DNA from 3 places in the Bifidobacterium sp. MSK.17.10 genome. Region 2 is predicted to be linked to each of the others. Evidence: riboswitches for the same ligand, from Rfam matches in the RefSeq annotation. Region 2 holds a riboswitch; each other region holds the start of a gene.
The links. Region 2 has a riboswitch for thiamine pyrophosphate ahead of tenA (thiaminase II). Riboswitches for the same ligand answer to the same signal wherever they lie in the genome.

Region 1 (10,455 bases), on a different contig from region 2:
CCTCGCCGTGGTTCTTGATTTCGTGAAGGACAGGTGCGTCCGGAGTAAAGCCAGTCATCGTTGAATGCCTTTCTGAATCTGGGTTATGAATTGTTGGGTAAAAAGCTTTTTGAAGATGGTGCCCAAAGCGGAAAAAGGGAAACGCTTCGGACACCACGATTGTTGTTATGACGCGTACGGTACCGATGATGATCGCGGGAGAAGGGATGTAGGTTGCGACCACCATCGACGCCGTACGCCGACTTAGTACGGGCTGAGACTCAGGCCTTCACTTCCGCACCAGCGGCCTTCATGGCCTTGAGCTGCTTGTCAGTGTAGAACGGATCGCCGCCGACTTCCTGATCATCCTTCTTGATGACGAAGAAGCCGTAGACCAGAGCCGCAAACACGATGGCAGAGATGGTGAAGAAGGTCGGACGGTCGCCCATGGCATCATGCAGAGCACCCATCGGGGTGGAGAAAATCACCTGGCCGACCTGGGAAGCGATCTGGAAACCAACCATGTACAGGGTGGCAGACAGCTTCGTGTCGAAGTGCAGGGTGAAGTAACGGAACGCCGGCAGGCAGAACAGCGGTACCTCGATGGAGTGGAACAGCTTGACGATGGAGACGGAGACCGGGTCATGGAACACGCCGCACAGACCGATACGGGCGAACATCACGGTGGCGCCGAGCAGCAGGGAGTTGCGCACGCCGATCTTCTTCATGATGATCGGGACGACGCCCATCATGGCGGACTCAAGGAACACCTGGAAGGAGTTCAGGGTACCGTAGGTGGCGTTGCCGATTTCAGTGGTCGGGAACAGGGAGGCGTAGTAGTTCGGGAACATCTGCTGATCGAACACGGTGTAGAAGGTGTTGGTGAACAGCATGAAGACGATGAGCACCCACAGAGTCGGCATCTTCAGGACGGAGACCATTTCCTTGAAGGACGGGTTGGTCGGAGCCGCGTTCGGATCGGCCTCCTTCTTGAGTTCTTCCTTTTGCTCGGCCGGAACCCAGAAGGCGTAGACGCACAGCATGCCGAGGCCGCAGATGGAACCAACCCAGAAGTTCAGCATCGGGTTGATGTTGAACAGGAAGCCTGCGCACAGCGCCACGACAGCGTAGCCGAAGGAGCCCCAAGCGCGGGACTGACCATATTCGAAGCCGAACTTACGGGAGTAACGTTCGGTGATGGCTTCGAACAGGGAGCAGCCGGCCATGAAACCCGCGGACAGCACGATGGAGCCGAGAAGCACGCCGATGAATCGGGTGGTGCCGCCGGCGGTCAGCATCGGCTGGTACACGAACTGCACGAACGGGCCAACGCATGCAGCGACCGCAGAGATGAAGATCACGAGCTTGCGCTTGATGCCCAGCTGGTCCTGAATGGTGCCGTAAACGAACATGATGACCAGGGTGGCCAAGGAGTTGATGGAGTAGATCTGGCCCTGTTCCGCGGAGCTCATGCCCAGACCGTGGGTCGGGTCAGTGAGCCAGCGGGAGAAGAAGGACCACCAGATGCCCCAGGAACAGAAGAACATGAAAATGCCGAAGGAGCTCTGCAGATAGGAAGGATTCTTCCATACAGAACGTGTTTTACTTGCCATTTTGATTCTCTTTTTCTCTTCGCGGTGCCGCTGCCGCGCGGCATCGATCGCTTCCGATGTTGTTTTGGCTTGCGCCTGCTCGGATTTCAGCTGCCGTGCCGAAAAGCGAACATGGCTTCAAGATAGCATATGGCAACTGCTTCGTCAAACGTTTGACGTCAATCGTTTGACGTCAAACGTTTGTAAGGATTTGCGGATAGTTGAAATTAAGCCTGAATCAACTGCTGGCGGACTGTTGGCACGATTGCTTTATTCGGCGTGTCGTGAACAAACGCACAATTTTCATGTATAGAAAATGGCTGTGCGAACAATCGTAAGCATTTGAATCGTTGTAAAAACAGAAAAATCAGGATATGACGGAATCTTTTTCCAACAATGCGCAGTGGATCTTCGCCGGAATCGGCGCATCAAGCGGCGGCAGGGAAGCTCTGGCGGATGGACATGAACTGGTATCCACATCCTTGCCTTCAATCATGGAAATCAGCTTGCAGGCTGACCAATAGCCCATTTCGTAATGTGGCAGTTCGACGGTGGTCAGCTGCGGTTCAAGTGTCTCTGCGAACACGCGGTGGTTGTCCACGCCGACCACGGAAATATCTTTGCCTACCGTAAGCCCTCTTCTTGCCGCGCATTCGTACACATACCAGGCGCGCGCATCATTGAAGCAGAAGAAGCCGTCCGGATGCTCGTCGTCGAACAACTTGTTCACGGCGCGTAAAGCTGGACCGTTGTTCATTACGTTGCATACCAGCGATGGGTTGAACGCACGTCCGGCCTCCTGCAACGCGGTGCGGTAGCCGGCAAGACGACCGTCCTGCGCGATCATGTTTTCCGCGCAACCCACGTATGCGATGCGTTTGCATCCGGCCTGGATCAGCCGATTCGTGGCGTCGTAGCCGATCATGAACTCGTCCGGCTCGATGCTGGGCACTTTGTTCTCGTGGTCGGTGGCGTCCACCATCACCACGGGGTATTCGTTCAACGATTCGGGAACATGTGCGATGCGGTTCGACATCTTCGAATAGAAGAATCCGTCCACGCCGTACCTTTTCAGTGTGGCGATCTCGTTTTCCTCGCTCGCCTTGCCGTCGGTGCTGACGGTGAACAGCATGTAGCCGTAGGCGCTGGCCGCGTCCTGCGCGCCCAGAATGATGCCGCCCGCGTACGGTGTGGTGGCGACTTCCTCGCTGATGAAGCCGAGGATTCGGGTTTTGTTGGTACGCAGGCTTCGCGCCAACGGATTGATTTTGTACCCGAGCTCGGTCGCTTTGTTGCGTACGAGTTTGGCGAGCGCGGGATTTACCCTGCCTTCGTCGCGTCCGTTGAGCACCAGGGATACAGTGGAGATGGATACCCCCGTTTGTTCGGCGATTTCCTTCATTGTCGTCATAATCGCAACACTATACCCAAATGAACACGAAAAGCGCGCCTTTTTCGAGAAAAAGCGTGCTTTTTTACATGGAATGGTTTCGTTTCACCACTGTAAAGGGGGTTATTTCGACAGAATCTCGTTTACCAGTTCCTGCTTGGCGTGGATCTGTCCTTCGAAACCGGGGCGGATGTCGAGACGGATCACCACGTCGGTGCGGTAGCCCTGTCCGGCGAGCTTCATGGTGGCGTCGCGGATCACCTTGAGCACATCGTCGATGTCGCCTTCGATGTTGGTGAACATGGCGTTCGTCTCGTTCGGCAGGCCGGATTCACGGATTACGTCCACGGCCTGCGCCACGTACGTGGACTTCTCCGGGCTGGCTCCGGCGGGGGAGATGGCTACTGCGGCAAGCGTGTTGATATACGGTTTGCCGGTTTCCGGATTGACGGGCACTTCCTGCTTTTCTGCGTTGCGATCGAGCGTCATGATTACCTTTCTCAGCGTTGTCTCGTGTGTTTTCGTGCGATTACTTGTTGTACTGTTCCAACGGCTGCCGTGGTTCGCGTGGTTTGCGTGGCTTGGTTCAACGCCACTTCCACGCGTGGTCCATCGGACCGGAACCATGTCCAAGATCGAGCTGCGCTTCCAAAGCGCCGGTCAGGTACAGCTTGGCATGGTCGACGGCCGTCGGCAGCGCCTCGCCAAGAGCCAAATGGCTGGCGATGGCGGAAGACAGCGTGCAGCCGGTGCCGTGCGTGTTCGGGTTGTTGATGCGACGGGAACGGAACCAGGTGATCTTGCCATCCGGCTCGACAAGCACGTCACTCGCGTCATGCGTGCCGTGGCCGCCCTTGACGAGCACCGCGCAGCCGAAATGGCCGGCGAGCAGATGACCTGCGGTCACCATGTCGTTCTCGGTGGAGATGGATTCGCCGTTCTCATAGTCGATTGCGCCCGCACCTTGCTCTACGGCCAAGTCGCACAGTACCTGGGTCTCCGGCATGTTCGGCGTGATCACGGTGGCCAGCGGGAACAGTTTGGACGTCAGCGCCGCGATGGCATCATCCTCGATGAGCTTCGCGCCGGACGTGGCCACCATCACCGGGTCGAGCACCACGTTCTTCGCGTTGTGCGCGGTCAGACGGTCGGCGATCACGGTGATGAGCTCGGCGCTGGACACCATGCCGATCTTCACCGCCACCGGCGGAATGTCTTCGAACACCGCGTCGATCTGCGCCGCAAGCATTTCCGGGGGAGTGTTGGTGACCATCGTCACGCCGGTGGTGTTCTGCGCGGTCAGCGCCGCGATCGCGGTCATGCCGAACACGCCGTTGGCGAGCATGGTCTTCAAATCCGCCTGAATGCCGGCACCGCCGGACGAATCCGATCCTGCGATGCTCAATACCGGTGGCAATGTGCTAGTCATGGTAACTCTCCTTATTAGGCTCACTGATTCATTGATTATCTTCACTGAGCTCACTGATACAGTGTAGAACCACCCTTGCGGAACTTCTCGCTCATCTCAGCGGGCTTGTCGATTTCCTGTACGACGGACTACTTCACACGCGGCGCATAGCCGTGCTTCGCGTCGCCGCGCACCGCCTTCCAGCGCGTCACCATTTCGCGGGTGGCCGCTTCCGGATCGTCGGCACCGGCGATCGCGGACACCACGAACCAGCCGGCCGCCTTCGAACGGGCCAGCATCTCCATATCGTCGGCATGTACGCCGCCGCCGACCACTACCGGGAACTCGCTCGCCGCGCAAATCGCGTTGATCTGTTCCTCGTCAAGCGTGTGCCCGGAACCGTCGTTGCCGCCCACGGAAGCCTCCGGCTTGGTGGTGGACACATGTAGCGGGCCGGCGCCGATGTAGTCGATGCAGCCGCTCGGCAGCTCGTTGATAAGCTTCACCAGACTTTCGGTCTCGGCGGACAGGCCCACGATGGCATCCTCGCCGAGCAGCGCGCGAGCCTCCTGCGGTTCCATATCGGTCTGGCCGATATGCACGCCATCCACCTTGATGCCCTTGTCGCGCGCCTGCCACACCACATCCACGCGGTCGTCGATCACAAACGCCACGGAATCGGACTTGCCGCTGTTCTTGATGACCTGCGCGATATCGCGGGCCATTTCGGTGATATCCTTCGCATCCGCGTTCTTGGCGCGCAATTGGATGAACGTCGCGCCCCCACGCAACGCGTCATCCACCACATCCGTCACCGGCCGGCCCTTGCAATCCTGCGGACCGACCACGAAATACGCGCTCATATCAAAGCAGTCGCGCATCGAGGCGAATGGATAATTATTCATTGGTTTCCCCTTTGTTGTTCTTTGGGTAAGTGCTCCAGAAGAAGTCTTGTTATTTTCCGTCGCACCGCACTGAACGTATATATTCCGTATATACGATTGCGATGGTGCGAAACCATCCACGGAACGTTGCGGTCAGTTGGTTTCGATGATGTCGGACGCGGCCACCTGATCGGCGGTGACGTTCCACAGCGCGTCGAGCAGCGCCACCTGGAACGAACCGGGGCCATCGGATTTGACTTCGGCGATTTCGGACGCACGATCATACAGCAGCGACGCGGCAAGGGCGGCGACCAGCGGCTCGGCCACGGCAAGATACGTTGCGGTCACGCCGCCGAGCGAACAGCCGGCGCCGGTGATCTTCGTCATCATCGCGCTGCCTCCGGGCAGGCGGAACGTGCGCTCGCCGTCGGTCACCAGATCAACCGCGCCGGACACCGCAACCGCGCCCTTGCCGACGGGGGAGTGCTTCGCCAAATGGCGGGCCACACGTTTGGCCGCGTCGATGGCCGCGTCGACCTCGTCAACGGCCTCCACTCCAGCCGGACGCGTGGTCGGATCAGTGCTGTCGGCGTCGGCCAGCCCCCACATCGCATCAAGCGCGATGACCTCGCTCGCATTGCCGCGCACAATGGTCGGAGGCGCGTCACGGAACGATTCAAGAATGAACGTGCGTGTTTCGCCAATGCCCGCAGCAACCGGGTCTAGCACCCACGTCTTGCCGTTTTCGTGCAGTTTGCGCGCGATTTCCGGCAGCGCGTCCTTGAAGAACGGCAGCAACGTGCCCACGTTGATGTAGTTCGATCCGGCGATTTCGGCGGTGGCGATCACATCATCCGGCAGATAGCTCATGGCCGCGGTGCCGCCCGCCGCAAGCTGTGCGTTGGCAACGAGATTGATGGTCACGAAATTGGTGAACGACTGCGCCAGCGGCGTCTGCTCGCGTACGTCCATGACGGCTTGTTTGATGGCGGCACGCAATGCGCCGAGTGCGTCATTGGCGGATGAGTCATCGCTCATGATCTGCTCCCTACGTTGGTCCTAACCAACAGGTTCAAAGGGTCAGGCGTTCATGCCTATCTCAGCTTGATGGACTTGGCCATCAAGCACCCCCGCATGTTTACAACAGTGCTTAATCTATCTACGTCCCTTGACAGGCGCGATTTCGTAGGTGATTTTGGGCTTCCGTAGGTGGTTGCTGCCGGATAAGCATCGGCGAGATGCCTGGAATTAGGCGTTTGCTCGTGTCCGGATTCGAAGCTGATCGCCTACGGAACGCAAAAATCACCTACGGAACGCAGTCAGTCGCTTTGCGTCGTGTCGATGACGTTGCTGCAGTATGCCGTCCTGCCGGCAGTCACGTCGGCGTAGAAGCGCTGTTTTTCATCGATGTAGGCGATGGCTTTACGCAGTTCCTCCATTGCGTCTCCAGATGCTCGCGTTTTTCGGCAAGGATTTCCTGACGTTCCGGTATCGATGACTCACCTTCAAGACAGAGCTGCGTGTAGTGCCGCATCTCCTTGATGCCCAGACCGCAGCGTTTGAGGCATGTCAGGTCGTTGATCCATGCGATGCATCGCGCGTCGAAGACGCGTCGGTTGTTCTGGTCTCGTTTGAGACCGGGCACGAGTCCTGAATTGCAATAGAACTTCAATGCTTCGTAATTCATGCCGGTTAGTTTGCAGGCCTGCTTCATCGTATAGGTTTTCATGTTCTTATGGAGTGGCACTGCCGTGATTGCTATACGTGGCTCCTTTCGGACGCTGCGCGGCAGGACGTTCGGCGGGTGCCGCCGGATGGGGTCGGGCTTGAGGCGCATTGTTCTTTTTTGTTTGTACCTATCATGTCACATTTCCGGTTATTAATACCGGTAGATAGTACCGGCGTGCCGTAATTTGACCGGTAGCAGCTACCGGATTTTATCTTGGGGGTCAGAACGGCATACATGCCGGCACTGAATACCGACGAATTTATGGAAGGAAAAACAGTGGAATACGTGAAACTTGCCAACGGTGTTGAGATTCCGAAGATCGGATACGGCGTCTTCCAGATCAGCAAGGACGATGCTCCTCGCTGCGTGCGCGAGGCCATCGAGACCGGGTACCGCCATATCGACACCGCACAGTCGTACTTCAACGAGGCCGAAGTCGGCCAAGGAATCAAGGATTCCGGTATCGATCGTAAGGATCTGTTCCTCACTACCAAGATCTGGATCAGCAATTACGGCTATGAGAACACGCTGAGGTCCGTCGATGTGTCCTTGAAGAAGCTTGGCACCGACTATCTCGATCTGGTGTTACTGCACCAGCCGTTTTCCGATACCTACGGCGCGTGGCGTGCACTCGAAAAGCTCTACAAGGACGGCGTGATCCGCGCCATCGGCGTGAGCAACTTCTATCCGGACCGTCTGGCCGACATGGTCGCCTTCAATGAGATCGCCCCGATGGCCGATCAGGTCGAGACTAATCCGCTCAACCAGCAGATCGAAGCTCGCAAGAACATGGTCAAGCGGGGCGTGGCTCAGGAAGCATGGGCTCCGTTCGGGGAGGGCATGCAGAACATGTTCTCCAATCCCACCCTGGCCAAGATTGGCGAGGTACATGGCAAGTCCGTCGCGCAGGTGATCCTGCGTTGGCTCACCCAGCGCGACATCGTCGCTCTGCCCAAGTCCACGCACAAGGAGCGCATGGAAGAAAACCTGAACATCTTCGATTTCCGGCTCTCCGACAGCGAGATGACAACCATCGCGGGCCTTGACACCAAGACCAGCATGTTCTTTCGCCACGACACCCCTGAGGCGGTCGACCGCTTCGTCGGTTATGTCAAGGAACGTGCCGGCCGCGAATGATTCCGGCCCATGACATGGTCTGTGCCGGCAGCACTGTGTATCTGGGCTTCCCGATTTGGTGGATGGCACCTGTTTGGCTGGTGAACGATTCCGTCAAATCCAACGATTTCGCAGGTAAGACGATCATTCCGTTCTGCACTTCCGCCAGCTCCGATATCGGCAACAGTGCATCCACGCTCCAGAAAATGGCAGGCAGCGGTACATGGCTTACCGGGCACCGTTTCTCGGAATCTGTTTCCGAGGAGGACGTGACCGATTGGCTGATTTAGTCCAAAAACGGCATCGTCGAATAGCGAAGACATGGGGCGACCATTGTACGTTCGGCTGCAGCATTTCGTGTGCTGAATAGCAGGTCGCCTCTTCCACGCTCTTTTGAGTATCCCATCCGAATGTTTAAGCCGGCGTGGAAGTAGTAAGTGGTATGTGTGCTGTCCTGCCTTGCAGGAAGACATGGCGGGCATTTTCATTATGATGAAACGTCATCAAATATCGGATTATTTCCGATAATCATTCCACGAGATGGGCTTCCCCGTATTATTTCCTGAGACGTTTGTGACGCCCCTATGTATTTGCATGCGGGGATAGAATTGTTGACGGAAGAGAACCGTGAAAGGAATGTGCGTTGGCGAGAAATGACGGGAGTCGAAGGAGGCGGGGCGGTCTTTGCGATAGGTTGTTCGGCGATCTCAGTGCAAAAAAGTTGCGTAAGGTGTTGTTTGGCGCTGTTGCGGCAATTGTCACTGTTGCAGTTGTCCTGTTTGTGTGGAACGGTGTCGTTAAACCTGTTTTTGACAATGCAAGGACCGAATCTACCATCAGTGTGGAAAGCCAGTTGCAGGCGGCTGTGAATATCGACGATCTATCGACCGCGAAATTCCATTATGGCGGTGTTGCTGTAAAGAAAGACAATGCTGGTAAGGACAAGTGGCATGTTGCATATGAGGCGACGGTGACTGCTGGCGTCAAGATGAGCGATATCACGTTCGAAGTGGACGATACCGCGAAGACCGTCACTCCGATTCTGCCGAAGCCGACTATTGGGGACGTCGTGGTTGATAGCGGCAGGCTCGACTTTTTCGAGAACAATCCGTCCGTTGAAATTGATGAGGTGATCAAGCTTTGCAAGCAGGATGCGCAACAGGAAACCAAGACAAACGGAGACATTATTTCTATTGCTGCCAGCAATCTTGAACAAACTGTGGATGCGTTGACCAAGGATCTCGTGGAAGCAAAAGGATACAAATTGCAGAAGGCCGAGACCGTAAAGCTCACTAAGGAGACCGCGCATGCTGACGAATAATCGTTCCATGAAACGTGCGATTGCCGCATTATGTGTTGCTACGCTTGCATGTTCTGCTGTAGGGTGCGGCGAGGAAAAGAAAGAAGCTATCCCAACTTTCTCGAATGCCACGTATATCGCACAGATGGCCACATTAAAATGTTATTACCACAACACGGCCAAGCTCAGTCATGAGGGATCGTGGTTCTTCAATAATGGCTACAAACGTATGTGGATGGAATACAGTGGCATCGTGAAGTACGGTATTGATGCCGATAAAGTAACAATTAGTCCAGATGCCAACGGTCATAGAGTAATCATTACCGTGCCTCCAGCTCACGTGTTGGATGATCCGGATGTAAATGAGAAGTCGTTCAGCAAACCGCTGGTGAGCACTGGTTTCGCCACTTCGATTACCGCCGAAGAGAAAACGGAAATGTTTGATAAGGCCCAGCAAAGCATGCTGAAGCAGGCGAAAACCGATTCGGCGTTGCTTGCCCAAGCCGAAGCTCGCGCGCGGACTATTCTAGAGCAGTATGTGCGCAATGTGCTTGGCGACGACGCGAAGAACTGGACTATCGAATTCAAGGATGTGCAATAGTCGCCAAGCGAGAACTGGCTTACCTCACCCGCAATTGCCATCGTGGATGGCGGTGGCCAGCTGATCGCTGGATGCATCCATCGCGTATTCGGCGACACCCTGCTGCTGATTCGTGATGCGGTCGCGGTCGGCCCCGAAAAACAGCACCGAATAGGAATTCGTCACCGCCTCCGTACGGTCGGCTGCGATTGTCGGTTGCGTGGTGCCGCAGGAGATCATGATCGAGCGGTGCGAGAGCTCGTGCTTGACCATGTCCACCAGCCAAGGGCTTCGCGCGGTCTGCGTCCAATCCGGATGCGTGGTGAGCATATGCACGACATTCCTCTGCGAGCGGTCGGGCATCTGGCAGTAATACGCAGCCACGAATCCACTCGGATTCTCACCTGACTGGCCGCCGCAGTTGAATTCCATGGTCTGTTCGATCTGCACGCCCATCGTCGATGCCACGTTCGTGGC
Region 2 (10,455 bases):
AGCCCGCCGAAACGCTCATCGAAGCACGCGACATATCGTATCGTTACGTGGACGCCGAACGTGACGTGTTCAACCACCTGTCGTTCAGCATCGGCAAAGGCGAGACAGTGGCGTTGATGGGACGCAATGGCGCCGGCAAAACCACATTGGCGCGCATGCTGTGCGCGTTGGAGAAACCCACGACAGGCTCGATCGTCATCGACGGCATCGCCGTGGCCACTGCGAAGGCAAACGGCGGAACGAAGCCCCTCAATCGCAAAAACCGTACGAGGCTGCGCCGTACGGTCGGCTACGTCATGCAGCATCCGGAACGGCAGCTGTTCGCCGACACCGTGGCCGAAGACGTCGCATACGGGCCTTCCAACCTGGGATTGGATACGTCCGAGGCGATGGAACGCGCCATGCAGGCCATGCGGCTGCTGCATATCGAACATCTGCGAGACCGTTCGCCGTTCGACCTGTCGGGCGGCCAGCAGCGACTGGTGGCGATCGCCGGCGTGATTGCATGCGAGCCGAAAGCGTTGATTCTGGACGAGCCGACCGCAGGTCTTGACGAGGAGGCCGCCGCACGCGTGCACGGGCTCATCCACGAGCTCAAATCACGCGGCGTGACCATACTGCTCATCTCGCATTCGCAGGATGAAGTGGACGAGCTTGCCGACCGTACCATCATGTTGGGCAAGCCGGCGAAACGTGCGGACTCTAAGGAATCCACGGAATCCACAGTGAAAGCCACCTGCGAAGAGGGGCCGGATGCGGAATCATCCGTGGACGCCGCCGGCTCGGACACCGCGACCGTGGGGGAGCGGCGGACCCTGTTGGAACGCCTCGATCCGCGCGTGGGCATGCTGTCCGCATTGGCGCTCATGTTCTCCGCGTTCGCCATCGGCTCATTCTGGCAATTGCTGCTTGCCGTGGTGTTCACCGGCGTGATCGCCGCGGCCGGACGCATCAATGTAGGCCGATTGGCCGCTTCCGTGCGTGTGTTCCTGGCATTGTTCGTTTTCTGCGGCCTGCTGAACATCTTCTTCGTGCGCACCGGCACCACGGTGGCGAGCCTCGGGCCGATTCCCATCACCGATGACGGCATCCGCATCGCCATACTCTACGCATGTCGGTTCGCCGTGGTCATCGTCATCGGAGCGATGTTCCTTGCCTCCACCACACCGACCGCCATGACCGACGCGTTCGAATCATTGCTGTCACCGTTCGCCAGATTCGGCCTGCACACGCAGGAGACGGCATTGGTGATGAGCCTCGCCCTGCGTTTCCTGCCGACGCTTGGCATGGAAACGAAAGCGATTATCGACGCGCAGTCGGCGCGCGGTGGCAGCGTCGAAACAGGTTCGTTCGTAGTACGCATCAAAGCGATGGTGGCGGTCGTCGTGCCGGTCTTCGCCGCAGCCATCCGCCACGCCGACAACCTGAGCCTCGCCTTGGACGCGCGCTGCTATGAGGAAGGTGCGACGCGCACGCATTGGCGTGTCATGCGCGTCACCGGCATGGACGTGGCCGTGGCGATCGTGGTGCTCGTCTATCTCGTCGCACTGGTCGTGCCGGGCGTGCTGTTATGACCGGTGCGTTGCGGGCGGATGGGCAAATACCGTCCTCACGCTAGGCTTGAGCGGGTATTTGTAGATAGGAATGGAACACATATGGCACTTACCAAAAAGCAGGTCAAGCAGCTGCGCGGCCTGGCCACCAAACTCAATCCGCTCATCCAGGTCGGCAAGAACGATCTGAGCGAAAACGCCGTCAAACAGGCGGACGAGACCATCGAGAAGCGCGAGCTCGTCAAATGCTCCGTGCTCGACGGTTCCGGTCTGACCGCCAAGGAGGCCGGCGAAGGTCTCGCCGAACAGCTTGGCGCGGAACTCGTGCAGGTCATCGGCAACCGTTTCGTGCTCTACCGTCGTTCCCAGCGTGACGACGTGGAGCACATTCGTCTCGTGCGCGAATAGCGATCCGAACGTTATATGAGAAGCGGCCCGCCCTCCGAAACCAATCGGAAGGCGGGCCGCTTCATATGGAAATAAACAATCGGAAGAGAGCGTGCCGGAGAATCAGCTCTCCTGATCCCATTCGGGCTTCCACGTGTACTGCATGTCGTACGCGCTGGACCAGAACATGTACTCGTTCTCAACGCCGGTCACAAAAATATCGACCAGCTCCTGCTTACGTTCCTCGCTCACCTCGGCGGCGAGTTTCTCGATATGCTCGATCAGCCAAGCCGAACCCTGCCAGAACTCGTCGGTCTTGTACATGTCCACCCAGCTCTTGTACTGGTTCACATCGAGCGTGTCGGCGAATTCATGGGCAAGACGATATCCGTAATCCGCGTACACCCAGGCGCAGGGGAGCACGGCCACGAGAATGTCGAGGATGTCCTTGCCATAGGCGATGGAAAGGATGTTCGACGTGTACGCGCGGGCGAACGCCGACTGGCGCACGTTGTTCATCTGCTCGTCGGTGATGCCGTAGCTGGCCAGATACGTGCGGTGCACGGTCGACTCCACATTCAACGCGCCGTTCTGCACGTTGAGCATGAACGCCATGATCTCCGGATCGTCTGTTTTGGCCAGTCCCAAAGCATGCACTCTGGCGTAGTCGTTAAGATAACGGAAATCCTGCAGCAGATAGAACGCGAACTTCTCGCGCGGCAGAGTGCCTTCGCCCAGTTCGCGGATGAACGGCTGCCTGTAGCCTTCCTCCCATACGAGGTCGGCGGCTTTGCGCAGCCGCTGCGCGAATGGGGGAAGATTGGTTCGCGTGACGCCCTTCGAAGCGTCGAACGCGGAATCGGAATTGGTTACGGAAATCACATCAGCCATATGGCCATGCCTCCCTACGCTGGTGTCAACCATCAGGTTCAAAGGGTTCGGACGTCCACGCCCATCTCAATCCGTCATACGGATTCCCCTGCATACGCGGTTCATTATGGCAAACAAGTTCGTGCCGTGCAAGGTTCTGTCCATATTTGTCGCGGGATTATGCCCGTGCTCGGCTCCATATCGAACATGGCCGATGTGTGGTTGAGGGCCGGTGCAAGAATGGAACGTATGACTGAAAAGCAAGTTGCGAAGAAGACCATCGAAAAGCTGGCTATCGTCGTGGTGACCTACAAGCGCCAGCAGCTGCTCGCCACCCTGTTCGAATCCATCGAGAAGCTTACCGTCGCCCCGTGGCGCATCATCGTCGTGGACAACGAGCACAGTGACAAGACCCATGGCATGGTCGAAGAATTCAGCGCCAAGCTCACCGCGCAGTGGGGCACCACCGTGGCCGACCTGTCCGGCAACGAGAACCGCGTGGTCTACGCGCCGCAGACCGACAACCTCGGAGGCGCGGGCGGTTTCTCCGCAGGCGTGAAGAAGGCGTACGAGCTGGGTGCCGAATGGTTCTGGGTCATGGACGACGACGTCGCCGTCATGCCGGAAGGCATCGAGCGCTTGGCCAAGTGGACCGATCGGCACGACGTGATTCAGGGAAGCCGCTACGACTATGATGGCGGTCCGTTCTACTGGCAGTACGATTTCATCGTCCCGCTCGGCATTCCGAACCCGATCGCACCGGCTGCGTTCGGCCCGGCTGGCTATCGCGTGATGGACACGTTGTGCTTCGAAGGCGGCCTGTTCCGCCGCAACATCGTCGAGAAGATCGGTCTGCCCGACCCGCGTTTCTTCATCTATTGGGACGACACGATGTACGGCTATCGTGCCAGCAAGGTCACCAATCCGATCGTCGTGCCCGACGTGGTGCTGCGCCGTACGCGCGAGATCGGCAATTGGGACATCGCCGGCGTGCGCCAGCTCAACTCCACTTCCGACATGAACCGCTACCACATCATGCGCAACCGCGGCTACATGGCCCGATACTTCATGACGTACGGCGATTACCGTCCGCTATTGTTCGGCCTGGGTACGGTGCTGACCGCGGTCAAGGAAGTGATTCGACTGACGATGGTGGACCGCGAGCATTTCAAGACTGGCATCGTTCAGATCGCCAAAGGATGGTGGGATTCGCGCAAGCTGCTGCATGATCCGGAATGGCAGCCGATGCCGCCGCTGAAGTAACACCGTGGCCCACGCGTTTCCCAACGCGCGGCGATCACGCGATTGACGATTCGTCCCACGTCGGAGCCTCTACCGACGTGGAACGAATCGTTTGCAAAACAGGCGATGAAATATTTACTCGGTTAAGTATTACAATTTGTGCAATCGTTCTCACCATTTGTGCATGTCGCGCGCGATTTTGGGCATGTTGCGAGTTATCATAACACGTATCGGTTCGAATACACCCATAACATACCTTGATAGAGAGGTTGAAGATGATTGAGACTGCACAGGCATTCGGCGTTGACATTGGTGGCTCCGGAATTAAGGCCGCCCCGGTTAACCTCGAGAAGGGCGAGTTCGCCGAACCGCGTCTGAAGATCCTCACCCCGGAGGTGTCCACTCCGAAGGCCGTCGGCGAAATCGTTCGCCAGCAGCTCGAGCATTTCGAGGTTCCGGAGTCCGCTCCGGTCGGCATCGCCTTCCCGGCTCCGATTCATGTGGGCGAGAAGCTTGGCTACATGGCCAACCTGGACCAGTCCTGGGTCGGCGTGGACGTCACCGAAGTGTTCTCCGAAGCTTGCGGTCGTCCGGTCACCGTGGTGAACGACGCTGACGCCGCCGGTCTTGCCGAGCAGCAGTTCGGCGCCGCGAAGGGCCAGGATGGCCTCGTCATCGCCACCACGCTGGGCACCGGCATCGGCACCGCGCTGATTTTCAACGGCGAGCTCATTCCGAACACCGAGCTCGGCCATCTGGAACTGCTCAAGGGCAAGGGCGACGCGGAGAAGTACGCCGCATCCTCCATCCGCGAGAAGCTCGACATGGGCTACAAGAAGTGGGCGAAGCGCCTGACCAAGTACTACTCCCTCATGGAGTTCTACTTCGACCCGCAGCTGTTCGTCGTCGGCGGTGGCGTGTCCCGCGTCTCCGAGAAGTTCCTGCCGTACATCGACATCAAGACCCCGATCGTCGCAGCCAAGCTGCACAACGAGGCCGGCATCATCGGCGCCGCATACTACGCGAGCACCAAGCAGAAGTGATGTGTTGACCGATTAGGTTGTCACAAGGCCGTCCGATTCGTCGGACGGCCTTTTTCGTTGTTCCATGTGCCGCAGATGGAAGACGGCAGTCCATGGAGTAGGGTGGAGAGCATGCGTTTTTCCTCAAGAGTCGACATCAGTGAGCCCAATCCCATCGCCAAGGCGGAAGCCACCGCCAAAACAGCCGGCAGACCGCTCGGCAAGCTCAACGACTCCAATCCGACACGGCACGCGCTGGCTCCGGATCTTGTGCCGGACATCTACTCCGCCGACCCGCGCGGCCAACGCTACGCGCGTGAGGCGCTGGCCGCGTTCCTTGACATGCAGGAAATCGGCCATTGCTCGCCGGACGACCTGTACATCCTCAGTTCAACTTCCGAAGCCTACTCGTGGCTTATCAAACTGCTGTGTGATGCCGGTGACGCCGTGCTCGCACCGAAACCCGGCTATCCGCTCATCGAATCGATCGCACGCCTCGAATGCGTCGACATGATCGAATACCAACAACGATTCGACGGCTCCTGGTACATCGACGTGGCCGAACTGAAAACCGCGCTGGAAGGCCCGGACGGCAATCGCATCCGCGCGCTGGTGCTCATCAACCCCAACAATCCGACCGGTTCGTACGTCAAACCGTCGGAACGCGAGGCGATCGTCCGCCTGTGCCGGGACCACGACGTGGCCATCATCGCCGACGAAGTGTTCTACGATTACGATTTGGAACCATTCGAAGGCAATGCACGACTCGCGGGGGAGCGTGGCGCGCTCACATTCGCGTTGGACGGTTTTTCGAAAATGCTCGCCGCACCGCATGCCAAAGTCGGCTGGATCCAAGTGTCCGGACCGGCAGAAGACGTGACGGAAGCCAAGCGTCGTCTCGACGTGATCGCCGACGACTATCTGCCCATGAGCGAGATCGTCGCAAAACAAATTCCCGCACTGCTTGAAGCGGCGCCATCGCAGACCGCGCGCGTGCAGGAACGTGTGCGCGGCAATCTCAAAGCACTGCATGCCATGCTCGACGCGGACGAGCAAGGTCTTGTCAGCGTATTGCGTGCCGAAGGCGGATGGAACGTACTGCTGCGCGTGCCCAGCGTGCTCGACGAGAACGAGCTGGTGCTGCACATGATCGAACGCCACGGCGTATCCGGACAGCCCGGCTACTTCTTCGACATGACCTCCAACGGCTATCTGGCCATCTCACTACTGCCCGAACCGGACGATTTCCGGCATAACGTGTACGTGGTGATCGACACCGTCAACGAACTGATCGGCTGAACGGACTGCCGAGTCCGAAATCTCTTCTACGCCCTGTCGCCCTTCGCCGCCTCATACTTCGAACGAACCAAATCCGTGTAAAAATCGACCGCCTCACGAGGCACGCCGTCGAACACCACACGATGGTCGTCGACAACGAGCACGCGGCCGATCGCATATTCCGGACGGACGATCAGATCCGTGTCATGCGTGGCGAACACCACCTGCTTGTCATAGCTGAACAGGGCCTTCGCCACGCGCGCCGACGCCACCTCGTCCAATCCCTTGGTCGGCTCGTCGGCGACGATCGCAGCGGGGGAGAAGCTCAACGCGGCCGCGATCGCCAGCAGATGCCGCTTCTCGCTATCCAAAGCGGAGGCCGGCTCGCGGGCCACGGAAGCCAAGTCGAAATGCGCGAACAGATTGCCGATGATCGCCTGACGTTCGCTTTCCGGCACCTTGTGCTTCTTCAACGGCAGGTCGATCGCCTCACGAATCGAAGCCGCCTTGTAGTAGGCGTTCGGAATCTCTTCGCGCCGCACGCGGCCGACCAGATCCTCGACATGCTTCAGATTGCGTTTCACGGCGGGGTCGTATGCGGTACCGTCCGCTTCGATGCGGACCGTTCCGGACGTGGCGGCCAACGCTCCGTCCAGCAACTTCAGCAGCGTGGTCTTGCCTGCGCCGTTCAAGCCGATTATCGCCACACGCTTGCTGTCAGGTGTGATATCAAGCGTGGTGGCTTCCAAGCCGATATTGCCGTCCTCGTACATGTGGGCGGCCTGGTCGAGATGGAACGTGACGGACGAAGCCGGTGTGGAATGTTTACCGGCGAACAGCGAATCGAAGAAACCCATACCGCCGATTGTAACGAACCGCAGGCGCAACCGCGCGCAGGTTCACCGGCAGTTCATCCGAATCGTCCGTGCCCGCATGCGTGGCGGACGCCTTGTAATCGGCGAACAGGCTGCCGAAATCCAACAGTCGCGTCACACTGCTGGTTTCGGCATCGAGTTTGACGACTTGGTCCTGCACGGCGTTGTCGTCGCGGCCCAGTTCGGTGGTGAGCAGCACGATGTCGCCTTTGGCATCCAACGTGCGGCCTGAGGATGGTTGCGTGGCGGCGAAAGCGGTTTCATGGTCGGCGACCCCCGGAACATAACTCAAAGCAACAATGATGACAATCACTATGATTGCCGATGAAACTCAGAGCAAACCGGAAAAACTGCTATATGAATCAGGAAAGAAACCTGAATTTTTACTGGATGTAGCTTATGTCGGACGTCAACCCAACATGAACCAGGACTGCACGTCGAGATAGAGGGCGGGATTGTTGCGCAACATCTCATCGTCACGCCCGGGCAGGAACAACGACATCAGCGCGACAACCAGCGTGAACAGCAGCAGCGCGAGGAATCCGGCACGACATACCCAACGCAGACGCGGCTTGCCGCAATCAAGTACGATCAGCAACGAAGGCAACGCGGCCAAGGCAAACAGCCATCCGAAATCGGCGATGTACCGCCATCCCAAACCAGCCATGCGGGAGTCAATCACCACAAGCAGCAATCCCAATGCCAGGCTGGATGTCAACAACAGCCATGTGTTCGTGCGCCCGGCCTTGCGCATACGCCGGTAGAGGAACGGGCAGGCCAGCGCGGCCAACGTCAACGGAGCTATCGTGAATAAGCCGCCAGGCATTGCCTCGGTAAATCCCCAAGTGGGAAGAGGCGCCGGATTGACGGCGAGGAACGGAAACGCATCCGTGAACCGCAACGGCAGGAACAGGTAATATGCGACGGTCAGCGCAAGATTCGACAATGGCTGCCGATAACTGGTCATATCCGTGACCGTCATCTGATATGAGGTGCCGAAGTCGAGCGGTGATCCGAACCGGACCACGTTGTACGCCAGCAGAGGAACGATCACAATCAACGCGGGAAGCAATGCGGCCAACGGCGCGCGCATCAGACGCCAGACCGACATATGGGGAAGGGAGGAATCATTGGAGGCGTGACGGAAAATCGACTGAATCTGCGGCCAGAATATTACGAAAGCCAGCAACGCCACGAGAATGAACTGCGGACGGCACCCCAGATTGGCCGCAATGCACATCGAGCCTGCAGCCAGATGGGGCAACGACAACGACTGCGTGCCATCAACCTCACGAATCCGATCGCCTGACACCGGCACCCGCTTGGCGGCGCCCAACCACAGCCACAATCCCAACACGCTCAGAAACAGGGAGGCGGCGATCGGCACCGAATAGAAATTCGTCCGATACCACAGATACAAACCATTGGAAGCCAACAGCATGAACACGCACAGCATACTGACCGCAGCCAACGGCGCATTCGGACGAATTCGGGATATCACACGAATCACCAGCAGACATCCGAATACCAGAAAACCAAGCATCAGCAGCGGCACGGCCGCACCGCAGGGCATCATCAGCCCGCCATCGACGAACAACGATGTGACCGCCCGATACGGCAGGAACAACAACAACGCGGGAACCACACCGAAATACGAATACCAGTGCCCCTGATAGAACGCGTAATCCCAATACACTGGGCTTACGCCATCGGCAAGCAACCGCTGCCGGGTGGCCACATCATACGGATCCGCCGCGTCACGCAACGCATCCGGCACATCCAAATCCAACCACGCGTGACCATCAAGCAGCGCCCTTGCCACGTAATCGTACTGGTCGAAATCATACGTGTACGTGCCTTTCGTATGGAAGCTCAACGGAGCCGCCTCCACCAGCTGCCACACCACAACGGCACAAGTGACCACAACAGGCACCGCCAGCAGCGCCCCCAGCCACGCACGCTGCCTCACACTCGTCGTATCCAACGGCATCCGCCACAACCGCGAACCAGGCCTCCACACCAGTACCATCGCCAACACGGCCACCATCACGCCGATACGCAACGGATTCAACGCGAACGGTACACGCACATTCGCACGCACCGCATCAAACGGAATCAGCGAACCCTTCGGCTCGACAATCCGCACGCACACCGAACCACCGGCAGCCGCCGCATGCACATACAGCGAACGCGGCGAAGACACCGACACCGAACTGACCGTACCGGCCCTGCGATTGACATCAGGACGGACGCGAACCGTGCGCAACACCTGCTCCGATTGTCTGGCTGCCTTATCCAACGCCTTCGAAGACACCGGGTCCATACGAACATATTCCGACGAGCCATCCGCATCGACCTGCATATATGCCTGCGTCGGATCGGTGACCTTCAACAACCCCTCGTCAGTACGTTCGAGCCCAGGGCCTAGCACGTTGTACGCGGCGGCGGAATCACCCGATGCGGCCAAGGAACGCCAAAACGGCATATTGCACAACACGCACTCGACCACCACCATCACCGCGAAAGCGACTACAATGGCTGCGCACATACGACGACGTGCCTGAAAACGCTGCTTCGAAAAAGTCACGTCATTATTCTAATAGCTTCATGTCGCGTTGGATTGAAAGAATAGCACACATGTCTCACCGCACACCATCAGACCCGGCCAGCCAACCGGAACATAACCGGACCATGCTCGAACGCGTCAGGCAAAATGTGCGGCGACTCGTCAACCAGGCCACGCCGCGCCACATCCACGCCAACCCCTTCGGCAAGGCGCTTGACAAGCCCGACGACATCGTCGACGAACTGACCCGCAACGCCATCCGGCTTAATCCGCTCATCAAACGACACATCATCGACGGATTCGAAGGCGTGCCCGGAGGATTCCGCCTCGGATGGGCCCAACTGCCGCAGACCCACGGCCATGCCTTCTCCATCGGATTGTTCACCGACAGCGACCACTTCGCCCAAATCGCGCTCGCGGACGGCAAAGCGCGTGTCTTCGCCGGCACCGATCCGGACATGGACACGCAGGAACTCGAACCGCGGTTCGTCTTCGTCAAAGAGGAAACCCTTACGTTGGCGGACGGTCCAAGACTCGGCCATGCGGCCAGCCGCAATCCGAAAACGGTGCGCGCCACGCAAGGCGGCGTCGTGGGACGCATGCCGGGCGGTCGCATGATGTGGCTCGCCTCATGGCTCAAAACCGGCAGCCGTTACACGCTT
Region 3 (10,455 bases), on a different contig from region 2:
CGGTGCGAACAACGGCGGAGATTGTGCGGTTGGCGCGGTAGGGTGTGAACATTATGACTTTTGGGAATACGAAAACCGGAAAAACTGGTACAAGCACGTCCGAAGCGACGGAAACCGCGCAAATCAAATCCATCGAAAGCCTCGACAAAGACAACGACATGGAACGCGGCCTGAAAAACCGCCACGTCCAGTTCATCGCCATCGGCGGCACCATCGGCACCGGCCTGTTCCTCGGCTCCGGCAAGTCGATCGCGCTGACCGGACCGAGCATCATCCTCGTGTACATCGGCGTGGGCCTCATCATGTTCCTGCTCATGCGCGCCATCGGCGAAATGATGTACAGCGACCCAAGCCAGCACACCTTCATCAACTTCATCACCCGCTACCTCGGCCGCGCGTGGGGCAAATTCGCCGGCTGGACGTACTGGATCGTGCTCATCCTGACCGGCATGACCGAAATCACAGCCGTCAGCACGTATTTCGTCACGTTCTTCGGTACGTTCGGCATAGACCTCAAATCATGGAAATGGCTTATCGAACTGTGCTTCCTCGTGGCGCTCACCGGCATCAATCTCATTGCCGTGAAAGTGTTCGGCGAGGCGGAATTCTGGTTCTCCATGATCAAAATCACACTGATTGTGGGTCTGATTGTCACCGCCGTGGTGATGCTGTTCCTCGGTTTCAGCTACCCGGCCACGCATATCGAAGGCGTGGACGGCACGGTTTCCGGTGCCACTGTGAGCCTTACGAACATTGCCGACGGCTTCCAGCTTGCGCCGAATGGCTGGATGAACTTCTTCATGAGCTTCCAGATGGTGTTCTTCGCCTACCAGCTCATCGAATTCGTGGGTGTGACCGTGTCCGAAACCCAGAACCCGCGCAAAGTGCTGCCGAAGGCCGTCAACGAGTTGATCATGCGCATCCTCATCTTCTACGTGGGCGCGCTCGTGGCCATCATGGCCATCGTGCCGTGGCGCAACTTCCACCAGAACGCGGACGGCTCGTTCGGCTCCCCGTTCATCATGGTGTTCAAATACGCTGGCCTCGACTGGGCCGCCGCGCTCGTGTTCTTCGTGGTGATCACCGCAGCCGCGTCGGCACTCAATTCGCTAATCTACTCGGCGGGCCGCCACCTGTACCAGCTTGCGCAGGACTCCGAATCGCCGGCCATGCAGCGCTTCGGCGAAGTGTCGAAACGCAAGGTGCCGGCGAAGGCGATCATCGTGTCCGGCTGTATGATCCTGTTCTCCCCGCTGGTTAACGCGATTCCGGGCGTTTCCGGTGCGTTCGTGCTGTTCGCTTCGGCCGCCAGCGCCGTCGTGATCTTCATCTACATCCTGACGATGCTTGCGCACCGCCGCTACCGTCAAAGCGCCGACTTCCTGCCGGACGGCTTCGTCATGCCGGCATGGCAGGTGTGCGACTGGATTGCGATTGCGTTCTACGTGTTCGTGTACGTCACGCTGTTCCTGTCCGCAGATACGCGCGGTTCCGCGATCGCCGGTCTGGTTTGGCTCGTTGCGTTCGGCGGCTACTGCCTGCTGCACGAGCGCTTCCAGAACCGCGACCTGAAGGCGGCTCTAGGGAAGTAGACGTATTGCCTGTCGCTGCGGTATGCGTGGCATGCGCGTGTTGCGCTACGTGCCGCGCATCCGACGAAAGAGGGTCGGTGGAAACCTTGCGAAAATGTGCGTTTCCACCGACCCTCGTCGTGTAATCGCAATAAAACAGTGCGAAACGTTAGTGCACGAATCGTACGAAATCGGCGCGAATCAGCCGATGTAGTCGGCCTCGTTCGTCGGGCTGGACGGGACGGCGTGGTCCTCCGTAACCTTTCCCAGGCCGGACAGGTACGCTTCACGGCCGGCCTCGATCGCATTCTTGAAAGCGCGCGCCATCAGCGGAATGTTGCCGGCGGATGCGATCGCCGTGTATGCCATCACCGCATCCGCACCCATCTCCATGGCCTCCGCGGCCTGGCTCGGCCGGCCGATGCCCGCGTCGATGATCACCGGAACGTTGGAGTTCTTGATGATCACCTCGATGAAGTCACGTGCGCGCAGGCCCTTGTTCGAGCCGATCATCGCGCCGAGCGGCATCACGCAAGCTGCGCCCGCGTCCTCAAGACGCTTCGCTGCGATCGGGTCCGGGAACATGTACGGCATGACCACAAAGCCCTCCTTGGCCAGCTTTTCCGTGGCCTTGATGGTCTCCTCGTTGTCTGGCAGTAGATACTTCGCCTCGTGCTCGATTTCCACCTTCACGAAGTCCGTCTGGCACACTTCGCGGGCCAGACGTGCGATGCGCACCGCCTCCTCGGCGTTGCGCGCGCCCGACGTGTTCGGCAGCATGGTGATGCCCTTCGGAATGTAGTCGAGCAGGTTGTTTTCGGTGGTGCGGCAGCGGCGCAGCGCCATGGTGACGATCTGCGTGCCCGCGTTCTCGATGGTCGCCTTGATGAGGTTCAGGTCGTAACGACCGGAACCGAGGATGAAACGGCTCGTGAACTTGTGCCCGCCGAGAATCAACGGATCGGCGTCTCCTGTGGCGATCTCGTCGTACGCGTGCGCGTCCGGCTCTGGCAGAATCGCCGTGTTCGTGGTGGTGCCGACCAGCTCGTCAAGCGTGGCGTTCGGTGCGGCCGCAACATCGGCGGCTGCGGTGGTGATGGTGTTTTCGGTGCTCATCGTCGGTTCCTTTCGTTGGGGTGTTTGGTGTTGCTGTTGTTGCGATTGCTGTGCTGCTGTTGTGTTGCCGTTGCATCGCTGTTGTGTTGTGTGCAACGTGCGTTTGTAATCGCAATAAAAATTTCGATTACGGCAGTGGAGTAACGTAGCAGTGCGTCAGGCGTCTTCCTCGCCGAGGATCAGTCGCGTGATCATGTTCGCTTCGTGGCAGGCGACCACGCCCACGCGCGGCGCCATCAGGCCGGCACCCGGTACCGGAGCCGTCTCGCCATCGCCACAGAAGTAGAAGTTCTTCGAAACGCGACGCGTGCTCACCAGGTTGGAGCTGCGGAAGCCGGCCATGCCGGACGCGCTGACGAGCTTCTTGCCCGGCAGATTCTCCAGCACCGCGTTGACGAGCATCGTCTTGTTTTCCGGCACGTCGAACGCCTCGCAGATGATGTCCTCGTTTTCGAACAGCGTCGGCACGTTCTCGTCGGTCACCTTGACGGTGTCGATGGTGATCTCGATGAACGGGTTGATTTGGCGCAGATTGCTGCGCAGCGCCTCCGTCTTGTACTGGCCGAGGTCCTTCAGGAAATACTGCTGGCGATTCAGGTTCGTCATATCCACGCGGTCGAAGTCGATCAAGTGCAGGTGGCCGACGCCGATGCGGGTCAGCGCCACCGCGATGGTGGAGCCGAGGCCGCCGCAGCCGCAGATGGCCACGTGCGCCGCGTCGAGCTTGTCCTGCGTGGCGGCGGTGTGGCGGTCGAGCAGGGCCGCGCGGATCTCCTCGCGGCTGACCAGCGTGGCCGGGTCGGGCTGGTTGTCGAAAGCGTGCTGGCGGGCGTCGATCTGCGCCTGCGATGCGGATGGTTCAAAAGTCATGGTTGTTCTCGTATTCTCGTTTCCGTTCGTATGGTTTGTTTCGCTGCTGTGCTCAGCCGCCCTGCACGAACGTGACGATTTCCAACGTGTCGGTGCCCTTGAGCTGCGTCTGCGCACGCTGGGTGCGAGGCACGATTTCACCGTTGAGCTCCACGGCCACGCGGTCGGCGCGCAGACCGCGCTGCTCCACTAGTTCGGCCACGGTGATCGGCGTGGCGACGTCCTCTTCTTTGCCGTTGATGATCATTTCGGTTCCCTTCTGTATGTCAGGCCCCACGAGTGCCGTTCCCGCCGAAACGGACGTTCAGAACTGCTTTGTGGGCTTCCGAGCGTCTGCTTCCGGTGAATCGGACATTCACGGTTGGTACGAAAAAAGGGTCGCCGAAGGAACCGTACCCTATGAGGTGGTGCGCCCCTCCGTGACCCTAATCACGCGATATTCGGTTATCGCGAACGGAAATGAGATGCGCCTCGCGGCGCGAACAACCCGTCTCCTTACGGCGGCATTACCCGCATCAAGTCCTCGGTCGAAGCTCGTCGAGCTCCCTCTCAGCCTTCCGGCTCCCGTTCGGTTGTGCCCTCATCTTCCCGCACCCGCCCGACAACCCGCTCCGCGCTGTTTTGTGCGAGAATGGGTGGCGGATTTTGTAGCGACGGATGTGGCGACGGAAGGGAGACGGTTATGACGACCGCACGAAACATGGGCGAATTGGCGGGATTTGCGATTCCACGGCTCGGCATGGGCACGATGGCTTTGGCGATTGAGGGGCGTCCGGACCGCGATACTGCGATCCGTACGATTCACGCCGGCTTGGACGCGGGCGTGCGATATCTGGACACCGCCTGGTCGTATTACCTGCCAAGCCAACCCGGCACCGGCACCGCCGAAGACCTGGGCTACGGCGAAAAAATGGTGCGCGACGCGCTCGCCAGCTGGGACGGCCCTCGCGATGAAGTGCTGGTCGCCACGAAAACCGGCTATCGACGCACCATGGAGGTTCCCGCTTTTGTTGCTCCTGTGTCCGATTCGCCAGAATCGGACACTCAGGGGCGGGATTCCGAGGGCTGCAGTCGTCGGCCTGGCGGGGAACGCCAGCATTTGCAGGCGGCGGGCAGTCAATACGGGTGGATGGCGGATTCGCGCCCCGAAACCATGATTCGTGACGCCAAGGAATCCGCGCTGCACTTGGGCGTCGATACGCTCGACCTGTTGTATTCGCATGGCCCGGACCCGGAAGTGGCTTATGAGGATCAGGTCGGCGCGCTCAAGCAATTGCTTGACGAAGGCGTGATTCAGTACGCGGGCATCTCCCGTGTTGACAACGCGCAGATCGACACTGCCCGTGAGATGCTTGGCGACAAGCTGATCGCCGTGCAGAACCAGTTCTCGCCCTCGCACCCCGACCCTGAGCATACGATGGAGCACTGCGCGGAACTTGGACTCGCGTTCGTGTGCTGGAGCCCCCTCGGTGGCTTCCTCGACGCGTTCGACCAGCGCGCGTACGACCCGTTCCGCACGGTCGCCGGCAACCACGGCTGCTCCTACCAGCGCGTGGTGCTCGCCTGGGAACTGAGCCGCTACGAGCGGTTGTTCACCATCCCCAGCGCCCGCAATCCTCAGGAGATCAACGATTCCTTCGCCGCCACCGAACTGACGCTCACGCAGGATGAGCTGGCGATGCTGAACGCCTCCGTCGACGCCCGTCGCGGCTGAATTCCGCGCAATACGTACGATTGGCCGCGCCCGATTCCGCACAATAATCGCGATTCGGGCCGCGGCCTTTTTCGTGCCTTCTGTAGCTTGCTCGCTGCAAAATCGCCCTGGGAATAACTTACACTGTAAAATGTTTACACTGTAAGATATTATGACGGCGATTGCGACGGAAGGAGGTGCCGCGTGGGCTTTGAAGAGGAACTGTTCCACGAATTGGCGACCAACACATGGGACAAACGCTCGCGCATGCAGCAGGAGATGGTGAAAGGCGCGAAGGGCGAACCCTTCGCCGTGCAGGAACTCTATAGGAAAGGCCCGCTGACGCCATCGCAGCTCGCCTCTTCAATGAAAACCACCACCGGACGCGTGTCCACACTGCTGTCCGCGTTGGAGAAAAAAGGCCAGATCACACGCGAATCCGACCCCGACGATCGCCGTGTGGTGCACGTGAACCTCACCGAAGCCGGCAGGGAACGCGCCGAACGGCAGCGCGAAAGCATGCGCGAGGCGATCTGCTGGATCTTCTCGCAGATGGGGGAGCGCCGCGCGCGCGAATTCGTTGAGCTCACCGAGGAATTCACCACGTACATGTCGCTGTGCATGCCCGGCAAACCGCGCCCCACGGCGGACGAGGTCAAAGCCGCGTTCTCAGGAAACGCACAGGAAGACGCGTAGTATCTTACGCTGTAAATAATTCACAGTGTAAGTAATCGCAATCCAGTAATCGCAAAAACCGCGAAAAATCGCAAAAACTAATCGTAAGAAAACAAGCAAAACACAAAACAAGAGAAGGAACCAAGCATGCTTCGCATCGTACGATACCTCTCCAAAGCGGAGATCGGTCAGATGCTCGTCGCGCTGGTCAGCATCGTCGGTCAGATTTGGCTTGACCTGACCCTGCCGGATTATATGGCCGACATCACGCAGCTCGTCGAAACCCCCGGCAGTGAAATGCACGACATCTGGGTGGCCGGCGGCAAAATGCTGCTCGTCTCGCTCGGCTCGGCGGCCTGCGCCGTCGTCACCGGCTTCATCGCCGCGCGCGTGGGCGCCTCGTTCAGCCAGCGCCTGCGTTCGCTCGAATTCAACAAGGTGGAAAGCTTCGGACCGGCGGAAATGAACCGTTTCTCCACCGCGTCGCTCATCACCCGCTCCACGAACGACATCACGCAGATCCAGATGTTCATCACCATGGGCCTCATGATGATCGTCAAAGCGCCGATCATGGCCGTGTGGGCCGTGTGCAAGATCGCAGGAAAGGGCTTCGATTGGACGCTCGCAACCGGCATCGCCGTGGCCATCCTGCTGGTGGTCATCGCCGTGCTCATGCACTTCGTCATGCCGAAGTTCAAGGCCATGCAGCGCCTGACCGACAACATCAACCTTGTGGCGCGCGAGAACCTCACCGGCCTGCGCGTGGTGCGCGCGTACAACGCCGAGGACTATCAGGAAGCCAAGTTCACCGAAGCCAACAAGGAACTCACCGAAACCCAGCTGTTCACCAACCGCGCCATGGCCATCATGATGCCGTTGATGAACACCATCATGAACGGCCTGATGCTCGCCGTCTACTGGATCGGCGCGTACCTCATCGACGCTGCCGACGCCGTCGACAAGCTCACCACCTTCTCCAACATGGTGGTGTTCTCCAGCTACTCCATCCAGGTCATCATGAGCTTCCTGCTGCTGAGCATGGTGTTCGTGCTCTGGCCGCGAGCCGACGTGTCCGCGCAGCGCGTGCTCGAAGTCATCGACACTGAGCCGATGGTCACCGACGGCACGCAGGACGCGGGCAAGCCGGGCGAGGAAGGCGAAATCGAATTCCGCAATGTGAGCTTCGCCTACCCCGACTCGCGTCACGCCATGCTCGAAGGCGTCAATTTCAAGGCGAAGAAGGGTCAGACGGTGGCGTTCATCGGCTCGACCGGCTCCGGCAAATCGTCCCTCATCAACCTCGTGCCGCGTTTCTACGACGCCACGCAAGGCGAGGTGCTCGTCGACGGCGTCAACGTGCGCGACTACAAGCTGAAGGCGTTGCGCGACAAGATCGGCTACGTGCCGCAGCAGTCGTTCCTGTTCAAGGGAACGATCGCCAGCAACGTCGCGTACGGAGATACGGACCGCGACGACGACACCGTGCGCCGCGCATGCGACGTCGCGCAGGCGACGGAATTCATCGACAAAAAGCAGAAGAAGTACGATTCCGGCATTTCGCAGGGCGGTTCCAACGTTTCGGGCGGGCAGAAGCAGCGTCTGTCGATCGCACGCGCCGTCTACCGTCATCCGGAAATCCTGATCTTCGACGATTCCTTCTCCGCGCTCGACTTCAAAACCGACCGTGCCGTACGTGACGCGCTCGAAAAGGAAGCGAAGGATTCCACGAAACTCATCGTCGCGCAGCGCATCGGCACCATCATGAATGCCGACCGCATCATCGTGCTCGACGACGGCAAAGTGGTCGGCCAGGGCACGCACGAGGAACTGCTCGACACGTGCGAAGTGTATCGGCAGATCGCCGAATCGCAGTTGAGCGAAGACGAACTGAAGCGCTGAAAGGGGGAGACATGCCAAGAGGAATGGGACGCGGACGTGGGGCCGTGGAAAAGCCGAAGGACTTCGGCGGAGTGATGAAGAAGCTCGTGAAATTCTGCAGCCGGTACATTCCGGTGATGATTCTCGCGCTGGTTCTGGGCGCTGCCGGCACGGTGTGCCAGATCATCGGCCCGGACAAGCTCAAGGACATGACCAACGAGATCACGAAGGGTCTGCCGGCCATGGTGCACGGCAAGCCCGTCATGAATTCGATCGATATGGACGCGGTGTCGCGCATCGCATGGCTGCTCGTCGCGCTGTACGTCGGGTACGCGCTGCTGAGCTACCTGCAAAGCTGGCTGATGGCCAACGTCACGCAACGCACGGCACAGCAGCTGCGTGAGGCGATCAGCCAGAAAATCAATCGCCTGCCGCTGAAATATTTCGACAAAGTCAGCTACGGCGACGTGCTGAGCCGCATCACCAACGACGTCGACGCGATCGGACAGACGCTCGGCCAGTCGGTCGGCTCGCTGATCACTTCGATCACGCTGTTCTTCGGCGCGCTCATCATGATGTTCTACAACAACGTGACCATGACGCTGTGCGCCATCGGCTCCGCGCTGCTCGGCCTGATCGTGATGGGCCTGATCATGAAGGTCTCGCAGAAATACTTCGCCCAGCAGCAGATCGCGCTCGGCGACGTGAACGGGCACGTGGAGGAGATGTACTCCGGCCACACCGTGGTCAAGGCATATTGCGGCGAAGAGGACTCCATCAAGCGCTTCGAAAAGTACAACAACGACCTGTACGTTTCCGGCTGGAAGAGCCAGTTCCTGTCCGGCCTGATGATGCCGCTGATGAACTTCATCGGCAATTTCGGCTACGTGGTCGTGTGCGTGGTGGGCGCGGCGCTCGCCATGGATGGCAAGATCGAATTCGGCGTGATCGTGGCGTTCATGATGTACATCCGCCTGTTCACCCAGCCGCTCTCCCAGTTCGCGCAGGCCTTCCAGAACCTGCAGCGTTGCGCGGCTGCCTCCGAGCGCGTGTTCGGCTTCCTTGACGAGCCGGAACTGGCCGACGAATCCGGCAAGCGGGCGTTGCTCGGCGTTGACGCGGACGGCAAGCCGCAGCCGGTGCGCGGCGACGTGGAATTCAGCCATGTGCGTTTCGGCTACGATTCGGACAAGACGATCATCAACGACTTCTCGGCCTCTGTGAAGTCCGGCCAGAAGATCGCCATCGTCGGCCCGACCGGTGCCGGCAAGACCACGATGGTGAACCTGCTGATGCGCTTCTACGAGATTTCCGGCGGTTCGATTTCGATCGACGGCGTGGATACCAAGTCCGTGCCGCGCTGGAACGTGCACGACCAGTTCTCCATGGTGCTGCAGGACACGTGGGTGTTCCGTGGAACAGTGCGTGAAAACATCGCGTATTCGAAGTCCGGCGTCACCGACGAGCAGATTGTGGCCGCTTGCAAGGCCGTTGGCCTGCACCATTACATCATGTCGCTGCCGGACGGGTACGACACCGTGCTGGACGACAAGACCTCGCTGTCGCAGGGGCAGAAGCAGCTGCTCACCATCGCCCGCGCCATGGTGGAGGACGCGCCGATCCTGATCCTTGACGAAGCCACCTCCTCGGTCGATACGCGTACCGAAGAACTGATTCAGAAGGCCATGGACGCGCTGACCGTGGGGCGCACGAGCTTCGTGATCGCGCACCGCCTGTCCACCGTCCGCGACGCCGACATGATTCTGGTGATGAACGGCGGCGATATCGTCGAGCGCGGCACCCATGAGGAGCTGCTCGCGAAGTCCGGCTTCTACGCCGACATCTACAACAGCCAGTTCACGCTGGCCGAGTGAGGTTGGCGTGCTGACTCGCTAAAAAATCCGGAGGGACCACTCCTCCGGATTTTTGCGTTTTGGCTTCGGCATTTTTATTGTGTTGCGCTGACGGGACGGCGGATTTACCATTGAGGTGACTGACGTCAATCGATTGACGTATTTGAAAATCACAAAGAAAGTGGGCAGTCATGAAAAGCATCGAAATCGGCAAATCGGCAGTGGTCGCATCGCAAGTGGCGTTAGGCGTGATGCGCATGGACGCGCTGGACGCGGACGCGGCGGCGGAAGTCGTGCGCACGGCCGCCGAGCATGGAGTCAATTTCTTCGACACGGCGGACATCTACGGATTCAACGTCAACCGCGACCATGCCAGCTCGCGTGTGCTCGGCCGCGCGTGGAAGGACGCCGGGCTCAAGCGCGAGGACATCTTCCTGCAGACGAAGTTCGGCATCAACATCGACTTCAGCGACCCGAACAACGTGCACGCCACCCGCTACGACTTCTCCGCGAAGCACCTCATCACGCGACTCGACGAGGAACTGGAGGCGCTCGGCACCGATTACGTGGACTTCGCGCTCCTGCACAGGCCCGACACTCTGATGGAGGCCGAGGAGATCGTCGAAGCGTTCACCACCCTGCACAAGGCGGGCAAAGTGCGTCACTTCGGCGTGAGCAACGTGAACCCGTGGCAGGCGGAACTGCTGCAATCCTGGCTCGGAGACGACCCGGCCATGAGGCTCGAGGCGAACCAGCTGCAGTTCGGTCTGATGCACGCGCAGATGGTCAGCGACGAGCT

Region 1: it holds a riboswitch for thiamine pyrophosphate, as region 2 does, so the genes downstream of both, KSX58_RS01995 (hydroxyethylthiazole kinase) here and tenA (thiaminase II) in region 2, are expected to answer to the same signal.
Region 3: it holds a riboswitch for thiamine pyrophosphate, as region 2 does, so the genes downstream of both, thiS (sulfur carrier protein ThiS) here and tenA (thiaminase II) in region 2, are expected to answer to the same signal.

Annotation. Positions count from the first base shown of each region.
Region 1 is NZ_JAHOJD010000002.1:120,207-130,661, forward strand. Features, by position in the region: gene KSX58_RS01965 (glycoside hydrolase family 32 protein) at 1-58, opposite strand, end outside; gene KSX58_RS01970 (MFS transporter) at 261-1,592, opposite strand; gene KSX58_RS01975 (LacI family DNA-binding transcriptional regulator) at 1,939-2,982, opposite strand; gene KSX58_RS01980 (thiamine-binding protein) at 3,085-3,450, opposite strand; gene thiD (bifunctional hydroxymethylpyrimidine kinase/phosphomethylpyrimidine kinase) at 3,548-4,390, opposite strand; partial or broken gene KSX58_RS01990 (thiamine phosphate synthase) at 4,525-5,274, opposite strand; gene KSX58_RS01995 (hydroxyethylthiazole kinase) at 5,407-6,291, opposite strand; TPP riboswitch at 6,282-6,395, opposite strand; partial or broken gene KSX58_RS02000 (MerR family transcriptional regulator) at 6,573-6,982, opposite strand; gene KSX58_RS02005 (aldo/keto reductase) at 7,244-8,119, shown strand; gene KSX58_RS02010 (flavodoxin) at 8,116-8,388, shown strand; gene KSX58_RS02015 (DUF4230 domain-containing protein) at 8,742-9,419, shown strand; gene KSX58_RS02020 (DUF4230 domain-containing protein) at 9,406-9,999, shown strand; gene KSX58_RS02025 (hypothetical protein) at 10,024-10,455, opposite strand, start outside.
Region 2 is NZ_JAHOJD010000009.1:52,525-62,979, forward strand. Features, by position in the region: gene KSX58_RS08510 (energy-coupling factor transporter ATPase) at 1-1,574, shown strand, start outside; gene KSX58_RS08515 (YhbY family RNA-binding protein) at 1,656-1,961, shown strand; gene tenA (thiaminase II) at 2,064-2,831, opposite strand; TPP riboswitch at 2,825-2,931, opposite strand; gene KSX58_RS08525 (glycosyltransferase family 2 protein) at 3,060-4,073, shown strand; gene ppgK (polyphosphate--glucose phosphotransferase) at 4,328-5,095, shown strand; gene KSX58_RS08535 (pyridoxal phosphate-dependent aminotransferase) at 5,207-6,373, shown strand; gene KSX58_RS08540 (energy-coupling factor ABC transporter ATP-binding protein) at 6,400-7,209, opposite strand; gene KSX58_RS10495 (hypothetical protein) at 7,178-7,519, opposite strand; gene KSX58_RS08550 (hypothetical protein) at 7,637-9,775, opposite strand; gene KSX58_RS08555 (lipopolysaccharide assembly protein LapB) at 9,919-10,455, shown strand, end outside.
Region 3 is NZ_JAHOJD010000003.1:145,193-155,647, forward strand. Features, by position in the region: gene KSX58_RS03370 (amino acid permease) at 54-1,592, shown strand; gene KSX58_RS03375 (thiazole synthase) at 1,773-2,687, opposite strand; gene thiF (sulfur carrier protein ThiS adenylyltransferase ThiF) at 2,844-3,557, opposite strand; gene thiS (sulfur carrier protein ThiS) at 3,610-3,804, opposite strand; TPP riboswitch at 4,032-4,135, opposite strand; gene KSX58_RS03390 (aldo/keto reductase) at 4,240-5,271, shown strand; gene KSX58_RS03395 (MarR family winged helix-turn-helix transcriptional regulator) at 5,455-5,946, shown strand; gene KSX58_RS03400 (ABC transporter ATP-binding protein) at 6,073-7,824, shown strand; gene KSX58_RS03405 (ABC transporter ATP-binding protein) at 7,836-9,677, shown strand; gene KSX58_RS03410 (aldo/keto reductase family oxidoreductase) at 9,848-10,455, shown strand, end outside.